DNA from 4 places in the Telluria sp. ZB4P36 genome. Region 4 is predicted to be linked to each of the others. Evidence: predicted binding sites of a transcription regulator. Region 4 holds the regulator's gene; each other region holds the start of a gene.

The links. Region 4 encodes sigma-54, which starts transcription at its own class of promoters, with help from an activator protein. Its sites were predicted from a motif close to TGGCANGNAANCTGCTTT; they were not measured.
Region 1: AC56LK_RS09195 (pilin) is a predicted target of sigma-54. The motif match lies at 1,081-1,098, and genes of this name have one in related genera.
Region 2: AC56LK_RS15085 (PEP-CTERM sorting domain-containing protein) is a predicted target of sigma-54. The motif match lies at 1,711-1,728, and genes of this name have one in related genera.
Region 3: AC56LK_RS14015 (PEP-CTERM sorting domain-containing protein) is a predicted target of sigma-54. The motif match lies at 1,335-1,352, and genes of this name have one in related genera.

The regions. Positions count from the first base shown of each region.
Region 1 is NZ_JCASIE010000004.1:349,749-352,922, reverse strand. Features, by position in the region: gene sucD (succinate--CoA ligase subunit alpha) at 1-863, shown strand, start outside; gene AC56LK_RS09195 (pilin) at 1,159-1,599, shown strand; gene AC56LK_RS09190 (S9 family peptidase) at 1,706-3,174, opposite strand, start outside.
Region 2 is NZ_JCASIE010000011.1:42,419-45,592, forward strand. Features, by position in the region: gene AC56LK_RS15070 (5'-3' exonuclease) at 1-350, shown strand, start outside; gene AC56LK_RS15075 (response regulator) at 363-761, shown strand; gene AC56LK_RS15080 (GAF domain-containing protein) at 774-1,445, opposite strand; gene AC56LK_RS15085 (PEP-CTERM sorting domain-containing protein) at 1,762-2,481, shown strand; gene mnmA (tRNA 2-thiouridine(34) synthase MnmA) at 2,527-3,174, opposite strand, start outside.
Region 3 is NZ_JCASIE010000009.1:129,978-133,151, forward strand. Features, by position in the region: gene AC56LK_RS14010 (nucleotidyltransferase domain-containing protein) at 1-331, shown strand, start outside; gene AC56LK_RS14015 (PEP-CTERM sorting domain-containing protein) at 410-1,288, opposite strand; gene AC56LK_RS14020 (HesA/MoeB/ThiF family protein) at 1,536-2,363, shown strand; gene AC56LK_RS14025 (PEP-CTERM/exosortase system-associated acyltransferase) at 2,356-3,174, opposite strand, start outside.
Region 4 is NZ_JCASIE010000023.1:57,908-61,081, reverse strand. Features, by position in the region: gene AC56LK_RS22150 (enoyl-CoA hydratase/isomerase family protein) at 1-331, opposite strand, end outside; gene hpf (ribosome hibernation-promoting factor, HPF/YfiA family) at 471-824, opposite strand; gene AC56LK_RS22140 (RNA polymerase factor sigma-54) at 883-2,358, opposite strand; gene lptB (LPS export ABC transporter ATP-binding protein) at 2,358-3,140, opposite strand; gene lptA (lipopolysaccharide transport periplasmic protein LptA) at 3,137-3,174, opposite strand, start outside.

The DNA of each region.
Region 1 (3,174 bases), on a different contig from region 4:
AAGACACCAAAGTCATCACCCAAGGTATCACCGGCAAGACCGGCCAGTTCCACACCCGCATGTGCCGCGACTACGCGAACGGCCGTGAAGCCTTCGTGGCAGGCGTGAACCCGAAGAAAGCCGGCGAAGATTTCGAAGGCATCCCGATCTACGCATCGGTCAAGGAAGCCAAGTCGGAAACCGGCGCCACCGTGTCGGTGATCTACGTTCCGCCGGCAGGTGCTGCCGCTGCGATCTGGGAAGCCGTCGAAGCCGAGCTCGACCTGGCAATCTGCATCACCGAAGGCATCCCTGTCCGTGACATGATGGAAGTCAAGGACCGCATGGCCAAGGCCGGTTCGAAGACCCTGCTGCTGGGCCCGAACTGCCCAGGCCTGATCACCCCGGACGAGATCAAGATCGGCATCATGCCGGGTCACATCCACCGCAAGGGCCGTATCGGCGTCGTTTCGCGCTCGGGCACCCTGACCTATGAAGCAGTCGGCCAGCTGACCGCCCTGGGTCTGGGCCAGTCGTCGGCAGTCGGCATCGGCGGCGACCCGATCAACGGTCTGAAGCACATCGACGTGATGCGCATGTTCAACGACGATCCTGACACCGACGCAGTCATCATGATCGGCGAGATCGGCGGCCCGGACGAGGCGAATGCTGCTCAGTGGATCAAGGACAACATGAAGAAGCCGGTCGTCGGCTTCATCGCCGGCGTCACCGCGCCTCCGGGCAAGCGCATGGGCCACGCCGGCGCGCTGATCTCGGGCGGCGCCGACACCGCGCAAGCCAAGCTGGAAATCATGGAAGCCTGCGGCATTACCGTCACCAAGAACCCGTCGGAAATGGCTCGCCTGCTGAAGGCGATGCTGTAATCTGAATGTTTAATGGCCGATGAAAACGGGGAGCCGCCAGGCTCCCCGTTTTTTTTGTGCCTTTACTCTCCAGGCATGACAAATTGCGTTACGTAAACTATCCACCTGACAAAAATTGCTGAGCTCAAGTGACAAATTTTGTCACCGATCAAGCCAAAACTTGTCCTGGCACGGTGTTTTGTTATCTCCACACTAATAAAATCAGCATTTTTCGGGCTGGCACACGGCTTGCATATAAGAAAGCGTGGCAACAAGCAGTAACCCAATCACCTGACACACCACCTGGAGAGATGACATGAACTTCAAACAAATGCAAACCAAAAAAGCCGAAGGCGGCTTCACCCTGATCGAACTGATGATCGTCGTTGCAATCATCGGTATCCTGGCAGCCGTCGCTATCCCGGCCTACCAGAACTATGTCAAGAAGGCCAAGTTCCAGGACATCGTTTCGTCGGCAGCGGCAATTGAACTGGCAATTTCGACCTGCCTGAACGAAAACGGCGGTGACGTCACTCTGTGCGATACCGCAACCAAGCTGGGCATCACCATCAAGAACTCGAAAGAAGCTGCAACTGCACTGGCCGTGACTGCTACCACTGCAGCCGTGACCGCAACCGCGAACACTGCTGCTGGCGGCTACACCTACATCCGCACGCCGACCTATACCGCTGGCGATACCGCGATCACCTGGACCCAGAGCGGCAGCTGCCTGGCAGCCGGTGTCTGCAAGCCGTAATCAGTATGTCAAGATGGGCTAGGAACGCTAGTTCCTGAGACCGCCAACAACACCCGGCAAGCCGCAAGCTTGCCGGGTGTTTCACTTTATAAGGCGGACTTTGGCCTTAGGGCTTGATGTGCTTGTCCAGCCACTTCATCACCGTATGGTGCCACTGCACCGAGTTGGCCGGCTTGAGCACCCAATGGTTCTCGTCCGGGAACACCAGCAACTGGCTGTCGATGCCCTTGCGCTGCAGCGCGGTGAAGGTCGACAGCGCCTGCGCCGTCGGGATCCGGAAATCGAGGTCGCCCTGGATCACCAGCATCGGCGTCTTCCACTTGTTCACGTGGTGGACCGGATTGAAGCGCTCGTGATTGTTCGGCACCGCAAAGTAGGCGCCGCCGTTTTCCCAGTCCGTGAACCACTGCTCCTCGGTCGAGTAGGCCATGCCGCGGCTGTCGAAGATGCCGTCGTGGTTGACCAGGCAGCGGAAGCCGTCGTTCCAGTTCCCCGCGATCCAGTTCATCATGTAGCCGCCGTAGGACGCGCCCAGGGCACAGCTGCGTTCGCGGTCGAGCCAGGGGAACTTCTTCACCGCCGCGTCCAGGCCCTTGCGCAGGTCCTCGAGCGGCTTGCCGCCCCAGTCGCCGCTGATCGAATCGGTGAACTTCTGGCCGTAGCCGGTCGAACCGTGGAAGTCGATGAACACGGTGGCATAGCCGGCGCCGGCGTACACCTGCGGATTCCAGCGGTAGCTCCAGCCGTTGCCGAAGCTGCCCTGCGGGCCGCCGTGCACCAGGAAGGCGACCGGGTACTTCTTGCCCGGTTCGGCATTCCAGGGTTTCATCACGTGGCCATACACCGTCTCGCCCTTGGCCCCAGGGAAGCTGAACTGCTCGTACTGGCCCCAGCGCACGTCCGCCAGGCGCTCGGCATTCAGCGTCGTCAGTTGCGAGGGCTGGCCGCCCAGCTTCATCGCGAACAGCTGTGCACCCGAGGCCAGGTTGGCCTGGGTATAGGCGACGGTATCGCGGCGTACGTCGAAGGCGCCGACCGCGCCCTTGCCGGTCAGCGCTTCCACCCGTCCGGTGGCGACGTCGATCGAGAACAGGCGGTGCTGGCCCAGGTCTTCGGCATCGACGATCAGCGCCTTGCCGTCGGCGCGCCAGTGCAGGCTGCCGGCCGAGCGGTCCCAGTCGGCGGCCAGCTTGCGCTTCTGGCCGCTCGCCACGTCCATCAGCATCACCTGGTAGCGGTCGGCCTCGAAGCCGGGACGCGCCATCGCAAGATATGCCAGGGTGCGGCCGTCCGGCGAGTACACGCCCTTGGTGTCCCAGGCCGGATTGTCGGCGGTCAGGTTGCGCGGCGCGGCGCCGCCCGCGGCCGGCACGGTGTACAGGTCGAAGTTGGTCGACCAGGCCTCGGTCTTGCCGGCAATACGAGCCGCGAACACGATGGTCTTGCCGTCCGGGCTGAAGCGGAACTCCTCGCGGTCGCCGAAGGGCTTCGAGGGCACGTCGCCATCGAGCACACCGGACAGGCTGACCGGCGCGCCACCCAGCTTGCCGGCGCCGTCGAGCGGCGCCGAGAACA
Region 2 (3,174 bases), on a different contig from region 4:
GCGCGCTGGTGTGGGACCACTTCAAGAACGAATGGCATGACGACGCCTGGGTGCGCCAGCGCTTCGGCGTGGCGCCGGAACTGCTGCACGACCTGCTGGCCCTGATGGGCGACCCGACCGACGGCGTGCCGGGCGTGTCGAAGATCGGCATGAAGACCGCCGCGCGCCTGCTCAATGCCTACGGCAGCCTGGACGCCGTGGTGGCCGGGGCCGGCATCCTCAAGACCCCGCTGGGCGAAAGGCTGCGCGCCGAGCGTGAGATACTGGCGGTATCGCGCCGGCTGGTCGAGCTCAAGCTGGACGTGCGGCTGGGCGTGACCTGGAACATGCTGGCCTATGAATCACACTGAAGGAAAGAGGCGATGCTGAAGGCATTGATCGTGGACGGCAGCGCCATCGCGCGCGGCCTGCTCAACACCGTGCTGCTCGACGGCGGCTACGACGTCGTCGCGCAGACCCACACCGGCACGCTCGGCTACGGGCTGGCGATGAAGCACCGTCCGCAGATCGTCTGCATTGCGCGCGAGCAGGTCGAGGACGGCAGCCGCATCGTCGAGGAACTGCGCGTCCAGCTGCCGAAGGCGATGATCTTCATGGTGTCGGGCACGCTCGATGCCGCCGCCATCCAGGACGCGCTCGGGCGCGGCGTGCACGGCTTCATCGTCAAGCCCTTCAAGGCCGACGCCGTACTCAAGACCATCCGCAATACCGTGATCGCGGTCGTCCGCAAGCAGCAGGGAGGCGCGGGCAGCGCGGAATAGCGCGGCCGGTGCTCAGCCGCGCCGCTTGAGTTCGTCCGACGCGATCGCCGCCAGCTCGTGCAGGGCGCGCAGTTCGCGCTCGCGCAGGCGGCGCGGCTCGCGGTCCAGCACGCACAGGGTGCCGAAGCGGCGGCCCTGCGCGTCTTCCAGCGGCACCCCGGCATAGAAGCGTACGTGCGGCGCCCGCGTCACCAGCGGGTTGGCGGCGAAACGTGCATCGTTGGCGGCGTCGCCCACCACGAAGGCTAGTCCGGTGGCCAGCGCCTGGTTGCAGAACGCCCACTCGCGCGGCGTCTCCCGCAGCTCGAGGCCGACGCGCGCCTTGAACCACTGGCGCCCTCCCGCCAGCACCGTGACCAGCGCCATCGGGCAGTCCGTCACCTGCGCGGCCAGCCGCGCCAGGCGGTCGAAGACTTCCTCGGCCGGCGTGTCGAGCAGTGGGTGGGTAGACAGCAGGTCGAATGCCTGCGCGACAGGGGCGGGCGCCACGTCTGCCGGGGCCACGCCCGGGGCCTGCCTTGCCTGCAGCTGGCGCACCGCGCTCACGCGCACGCGCCGGTGCCCGCCGGGCGTCTTCCAGGCGCGCAGTGCTCCGCTCTCCATCCAGAGCTGCGCTGTGCTGACGGCAACGCCCAGCATGTCCGCTGCTTCCCGCGTCGTCAGGATCGGATCGTCCTCGCTCATGTTCCCGGTGATTTGTAGTCGATCTATCCATTCTACCCGAATTCCGAAATATTTGACGGAACTGCGTGAAGACTGTACGAAAAATTGACTATGAGCATCACTTAGAGCGGAGCTGTCCCTATTATCGTCACTTCCGATAAATGCCGGCCGACGATGGCATCGGCGTGGCCAAACGGCCGTGCATCCTGTCGATTTTCTTTACATCCGGTACCCAGGTTTTTTCGATCGATACTTAAGTAATTGATGAAAAAAGGAAATTATTTCCTGGCACAAAAGTTGCTTGCTAGTTTGGCAAACTTCTTTTCTAGGGATAAAAATGAAAAACTTCTTCAGCAAGTTCGCCTTGCCAATCGCGCTGCTCGCCGGCGCCGCATCGGCACATGCCACCCAGGTTGCCGTTTTCGGCTCGCCTTCCAACGGCCTGAACAACTTCAACAGCACCGTGGATGCTGCCGGCGGCACGGCCAAGCATGATCTGTGGAGCACCCTGGCGACCAATCAAACGAGTATCGACCGCGGCGATTACAGCGTTTCGCGTACCAGCGGCGCTGTGATGAACGTCAGCAACTATGGGACGATCCCGGGCAAGGTGATCAGTATGAACGCGGTCAATAACAACGATGGCGGCAAGGGCAGCGGCGTGACGCTGACCTTCGACGCGGCCGTGAATGCGGTCGGCTTCGAGGTGGGTGACTGGGGCACCTGCTGCCATCCGTCGGCCCTCTACATCTCCTTCGACGGCGGCGCGGCCATCAAGGTGGGTCAATCGACCCAGGCCGGCGACGTCATGTTCAACGGCCGCAACCAGGTGTTCGTCGGCGCCTTCGACGATGCCGGCGGGTTCACCAAGGTGCAGTTCTGGGGTAGCGGTTTCGGCGATGCGCTCTACATGGGCGGCACGGTCCACTACGCGCTAATTCCGGAAGATACGCTGCCGCCGTCGAACGTGCCTGAACCAGCGTCGCTGGCGCTGATCGGCCTGGGCCTGCTGGGTGCCGGCGCCGCGAGCCGCCGCAAGGCCCGCGTTCAGGCCTGAAGAAAGTGCGGGCATGCGCCCGCATGCCCCTTGCGATCGGCGGCCTCAGGCCGCCGATTTGCCATCGATGATGCCACCACCCAGGCACACGTCGCCGTCGTACAGCACGGCCGACTGCCCCGGCGTCACCGCCCACTGCGGCTCCCCGAAATCGAGCGCGAAACGCGCCATCCCGTCGGCACGCACGGTGCAGGCCACGTCGGCCTGGCGGTAGCGGGTCTTGGCCGACAGCAGGCGGCCTTCGCCCTCGGCTGCCGGCGGCTCGCCCGCCACCCAGTTGGCCTGGCCGGCTTCCAGGTTCGGCGACAGCAGCCACGGATGCTCGTGGCCCTGCACGATGTAGAGCGTGTTGGTGGCGACGTCCTTGCGCGCCACGAACCACGGCTCGCTGGTGCCGTCCACGTTCTTGCGCGACTTCAGGCCGCCGATCCCGATGCCCTTGCGCTGGCCCAGCGTGTAGAAGGACAGGCCGATGTGCTCGCCCACGGTCTCGCCGGTGTCGAGCTTCATCGGGCCCGGTTTGTGCGACAGGTAGCGGTTCAGGAATTCGCGGAAGGGGCGCTCGCCGATGAAGCAGATGCCGGTCGAGTCCTTCTTTTGCGCGTTGGGCAGGCCCAGGCGCTCGGCGATCTTGCGCACCTCGGTCTTCGGGATCTCGCCCAGCGGGAACAGCGACTTCGAGAGCTGGGCCTG
Region 3 (3,174 bases), on a different contig from region 4:
GGCGCGCGCCGTGCAGCTGCAGCTGGCACGGCCGCTGTTCTATGCGTTGCGCTATTGCACCCGCCTGCTCGGGACCGCAGTCCCGCCGGCGGTGCTGGTCGCGGCCGCAACCGCTGGCCGGCCTCCCGCGCTCCTGCTGGCCTTGATGGACGCATTGTTCCTGCGTACCCTCATACCGCCACATCCGGATTGCGCCGACGGCTTAACGCCAGCGGCCCGCGGCGCGCTCTACTTGCGCGCCAACTGGCTGCGCATGCCGCCGCTGATGCTGGCGCGTCACCTGTTCCACAAGGCCTTCATCTCGCCGCGCCAGGAAGAAGTGGCGCCCTAGCAAAGGAAAAGGCCGGATCGTAAGATCCGGCCTTTCCGTTTTCCTGGTGCCGCCGGGTTTCCCCGGCGGTGAGGAATATTACTTGGCAGCGCGACGGCGGCGCAGGCCAGCCAGGCCGGCGAAGCCCAGGCCCAGCAGGGCCAGCGAGCCTGGTTCCGGAACTTCCTTCAGCTTGCCTTCGACGTCGCCGCTGGCGTCGACGTTCCAGCCATTTTCGTAGCCGTTCAGGATGTCGAAGCTGGTGTTCAGAATCAGGTCGTGCGCCGAGCCGCCGGCCAGGTCAGCGATGCTGTTGGTGTTGAACCATTCAGCCCACGCGCCGCCGACGACGTCCAGGAAGCCGCTGCCGTCGCCGGTAGCGCCATTCACGCGGTAGCTCGAAGCGTAGCTGTAACCAGCCGGAGTCGACACCACGCTAGGAGCGAACTCGGTCTTCAGCACCAGTTTGCCGCCGATGTCGGTGATGCCCGTGTAGCCGTCGGGGCCGATACGGCCACCGGTGCCGAGCGCGCCGTTATACATGGCGTTGTTCAGGTACATGTTCAGCCAGCCGCCGGTGCTCAGGGTCGAGATGGTCGGGATGGTGACACCGGAAACTTCGACCAGGGTATCCTTGAGGCCGCCGAACACGCCGGTCAGGTATTCACCATTCTGACCTGCGGTGAAGATCTGCTGGCCGGTCGACAGGTTGCTGATACTTTCAACGGAGAAGATGCCCCAAGTATCTTCGCTACCGACGGCGCCTTGCGACGGCATGCCTGCCGCAGCATCGCAGCTTGCCACCGTGTTGCAAACGATGCCCGGGGTAGCGGTGGAGTAGCCAACGGTACCAGCATCAAATGCGTTAAACGTAATCTTGATATCGCCAGCGGTCAGGGTGATCGCGCTAGCTGGGGCAGCCATGCCGCAAGCCAGTGCGACACCAGCGATGATTCCCGAGATCTTCTTCATGTTCATTTCAAATCCTCACAAGGTAGTTATACACAACAGCGACAACAGGTATTAAGCATTATCTGTGCCAGATTTAAAAAGGTCTTGTAAGTGATTGATACTAATAAGAAATGTAAAATTTCCAATCGGAATCTGCGCGTTAGTCTTAATCCCTTGTAAGAAAATCCGACAGTGAGCTAGCTAACACAACTCTCGCACGTTGTAAAAAATTGCACTACGATAGAAGTCCTGCGTGAAACCGAATGCGAGACCGATGAATACTTTCAACTACGACGAATTTACCAAGCGAAACAGTGGATATATCCATGCCAGCACCCAGGACAAGATCCGCAACGCTCGTGTCCTGTTTGCCGGTTGCGGGCTTGGCAGCGGCCCCGTCATCTGCGCGGCGCGCACCGGTTTCCAGCATTTCGTGCTCATCGACGGCGATACCGTCGACGCCCATAACCTGAACCGCCAGTTCTTCGACTTCGACGACGTCGGCACGCCCAAGGTCGAGGCGCTCAAGAAGCACATCCTGCGCATCAATCCGGAGGCGACGGTCGAGGCCCACGTGGCCATGCTCGACAAACACAACGCGGCCGACCTGGTCGGCCAGGTCGACCTGATCTTCGATACCATCGATTTCGTCGACCTGGAAGCGGTGCTGGCCCTGCACGGCAATGCGGCCGCGCGCGGCAAGCCGATCTTTACGGCCATGAACATCGGCTTCGGCGCGGGGGTCATGTATTTCCCGCCGGGTTCGGGCAATTCGCTGCCGGCCATCCTTCAGCGCGACGTGGAAGCGGCGGCTGCGGAAGGCAAGCTGAGCTATACAGAAGTGTTCGGCCGCGTGATGGGACGCATCGGCGCCCATCTGGACCGTCAGGTGATGGAAGAGGTGGCCAAGGCCTTGACCATCATGGAGGATGGCACCGCCTGCCCGGCCTCGCAGATCGCGGTCGGCAGCTTCTCGGTGGCGGCGCTGGCGATGGCGATGATGCATGACATGCTGGCAGGGATGGAAGTGCCGGCGGCGCCCAACATGGTGATCCACAGCTTCCGCAACCACGTCACCAAACTGGTGAATATCGCTAGTTGATGTCGCCGTGCCCGGGCATGCTGCCCAATTCCTGATTGCGCACCACGTGCACGCGGGAGGGATGGGTATGCTCGACCACGGGCGCTTTTTCGTTGAACCAGGCCGCCAGTGTCGGGTTGCTGTGACGCAGCTTGCGTCCGAGGTCATGCAGGTCCAGCACGTAGGGCGTGACCGCCCCGTAGTAGTTCGCTTCCGGGCCGATGGCCATGAAGCGGAATCCCATCTTCTTCAAGGCATGGGCGAGCGAGCGTTCCATCGCCGCATACCAGTAGCGGATGCCGGCTTCCTGGCTGTGGCGGAACATTTCGCGGTACATGCCCAGCAGCAGCATCGGCGAGGTTCGGTCACGGCGGTCGACGGCGGGATCGAATTCGTAGGACGGTTCATGCGTCGGGACGAAACCTGGAATGCCCAGCACGCTGTCGGCACGCCGGCGCCGGTGGGTTTTCTTGACGACCAGGCGCGAGATCTCGGCCGACTGTTCGCGGTCCGGCATTTCGAAATCGCCGAAGACCTCGCAGTGCAATTCGAAGGGATAGGGTTTCGGGGCCGAGGGTTGTACGAGGCGCACCGCCCCGACCAGTTTCTCGTCCATCGTAAAAGCTGCGAAATGGGTGGAAACGTCGTCGTAGTCGTCGAGTTCCATGCCGTCGACATACTGTTCCGGATGGAGGAAGGCGCATTCGAGGCAATACACCTGGTGCCGCAGCCTGAAGATGTCGCCCGGGATTGCACCGTGATGGCCGCCCCGGTAAGCCCGGAAAATCTTGCGATTGACGTGATCGATTGTTTCCTGATGTGCCCCGAACTC
Region 4 (3,174 bases):
CCATCACGGCGATGTAGGGTTTCGGGTAGAAATGGATCAGGTGGTTGAGCGCGTATTCTTCGGTGAAGAAATCTTCCAGCAGGGCGCTGCCGCCCGTCGGGCCGACCTGGCCCATCTCGTGGAAGAAGCGGATGTCGCCGCCGGCGCACAAGGCCTTCTCGCTGCTGCTGGTGATCACCACCGCCTCGATGTCCGCGTCATCCTTCCACTGCAGCAAAATGGCGGTCAGGGCGCGCACCATGTCGAGCGAAAGGGAGTTCAGGGCTTTTGGCCGGTCGAGCGTGATGACGCCGGTGCGGTTGGCGACGCGGGTCAGGACGTAATCGGTCATGATGGTATTCTGTGGTCGAAAAGACATGCATTCTACAGAACACCTGCGTAAAACTGGAAGCGCGGAAAAGTAACAAGCGCAGTAAACGCAAAAAGGGCGTCCCCTCAGACGCCCTTGCTGGTATGCGGTCGCCCGTTATTTACGCGGCGGCGGCTTCTCCGTTGTCCGGAAGGCGCTTGTGCGCCACGTGGTTATGGTCTTGCAGCATGGATTTGTGTTTCAGAACCTGCCTGTCCAGCCTGTCCATCAGCGTGTCGATCGCTGCGTACAGATCCTGCGCCGCGCTTGCCACATGCAAAATTTTGCCAGATACCTGTAGGTTGATCTCGGCTTTTTGCCGCTTTTCTTTTTCGGTGAGGTTATCGATGGCAAGGAACACGTGGGTGTCGATCACGTGGTCGAAATGGCGGGTGATGCGCTCGAGCTTATTCTGAACGTATTCACGGATGGCGGGGGTGACTTCGAGATGGTGGCCGCTGATTGTGAGGTTCATACACACTCCTTAGGGAAGGTGCCCTGCCCGTGCCACAAGGTGAGAATGGGCAGTAGCTTTACAGGGATTTGCGGAGGCTGACGGGCGGAATCTTGAGCGCTTCACGGTACTTGGCGACCGTCCTGCGTGCAATGACCATACCTTGTTCCCCGAGCATCTCCGCGATCTTGCTGTCGGATAATGGGTTCCTAGGGTCTTCTGCTCCTGTCAATTGCGCAATGAGTGCGCGGATCGCCGTCGAGGAGGCTTCTCCCCCCGCTTCGGTGGCGACGTGGCTTCCGAAGAAGTACTTCAGCTCAAACATGCCGTGCGGGGTCAGCATGTATTTCTGAGTAGTCACACGCGAGATCGTGCTCTCGTGTAGGCCTAGTGTATCAGCTATCTCACGCAAAACAAGAGGGCGCATGGCAACCGCGCCGTGGCTGAAAAAGTTGCGCTGGCGCTCGACAATTGCCTCGGCGACACGCAGGATCGTGTCGAAGCGCTGGCGCATATTCTTGATGAGCCACTTGGCTTCCTGCAGCTGCGCGCCCATCTGGCTTTCGCTCTTTCCCTGCTTGAGCAGGTTGGCGTACAGGGAGTTCACGCGCAGCTTCGGCATCACGTCCGGATTCAGCGACACCGCCCAGCCGCTCTTGGCGCGCCGCACGATCACGTCCGGCACCACGTAGTCGGACACGCCCGCGCCGAAGGCCGCACCGGGGTGCGGATTGCACTGGCGGACCACGGCCTGCACCTCGCGCAAGTCTTCGTCGTCGCAGTCGAGCGCATTCTTCAGCTTGGTGTACTCGCGCTGCGCGAACCAGGTCAGGTAGCCCTCGACGATCTTCAGGGCCAGGCGCCGCGTCACCAGCGGCACGCCCGGCATGCGGCGGATCTGCAGCGCCAGGCACTCGGCCGCGCTGCGCGCGCCGACGCCGACCGGATCGAGGCTCTGCACCAGCGCCAGCGCGCAGCGCAGCTCGTCCATCTCGATCTCGAGTTCTTCCGGCAGGCGCGCATGGATCTCGTCGAGCGGCTCTTCCAGGTAACCGTTGTCGTCGAGCGCGTCGATCACCAGCTCGGCCAGCGCGCGGTCGCGCTGGCTGCAGGCGCTCATGCGGATCTGTTCCGCCAGGTGTTCGCGCAGGGTGATGCTGTCGGCTTCCAGCTGCGGGCGGCCATCCTCGTCGTCGCCGCTGCGGGCGCCGCCGCCTTCGCCGCCCCAGTCGCTGTCGGCCTCGCCGCGCTCGCCCTCGCCGCCGCCACCCTCATCGAAGCCCTCGCCTTCCGCCTTGGCGCCTTCTTCGGCCGCCGGCTGCGGCGCCGGCGCATCGCCGTTTGCGGGTGCACTGTTGATGGCGCCGTCGGCCAGCAGGCGCACCGAGCGGTCGAGCGGATCGTCGAGCCGCTCGAGCAGCGGGTTGTCGTGCAGGATCTGCTCGATCTCCTGGTGCAGTTCGAGCGTGGACAACTGCAGCAGCCGGATCGACTGCTGCAGCTGCGGCGTGAGCGCCAGGTGCTGCGAGGTGCGGAGCTGCAGGGATTGTTTCATTACATCCTGAAGTGTTCGCCGAGGTAGACGCGCCGCACGTTTTCGTTGGCGATGATGTCGTCAGGCCGGCCCGAGGCCAGCACCGCGCCCTGGTTGATGATGTAGGCGCGGTCGCAGATGCCGAGCGTCTCGCGCACATTGTGGTCGGTGATCAGGACGCCGATGTTGCGCTCTTTCAGGAAGCGCACGATGCGCTGGATCTCGATCACCGCGATCGGGTCGACGCCGGCGAAGGGCTCGTCCAGCAGCACGAAGCGCGGGTTGGTGGCGAGCGCGCGCGCGATCTCGACGCGGCGCCGCTCGCCGCCCGACAGCGACAGCGCCGGGTTCTCGCGCAGCTTCTCGATCTGCAGCTCGGCCAGCAGGGTGTCGAGGCGCTCGTTGATCTGGTCCTTGCTGAGCGGCTTGCCGTCCATGCGCTGCAATTCCAGCACGGCGCGGATGTTGTCTTCCACCGTCAGCTTGCGGAACACCGAGGCTTCCTGCGGCAGGTAGGACAGGCCCAGCACAGCGCGCCGGTGAATCGGCAGGCTCGAGATGTCGGTGCCGTTGATGTCGATGGTGCCGGCGTCCGAGGGCACCAGGCCGACGATCATGTAGAAGGAGGTGGTCTTGCCGGCGCCGTTGGGGCCGAGCAGGCCGACCACTTCGCCGCACTCCACCTGCAGCGACACGTCGCGCACCACCAGGCGCTTGCCGTAGCTCTTCTGCAGGCCCTTGACGATCAGGGTGCTGCAGCCCTCGCCCGCCGAGGTCATCGCCGCCGTCATGGATGCCGTCATTGCTTGGCACCCTCAGTTGCAGATGCGGCCGGCG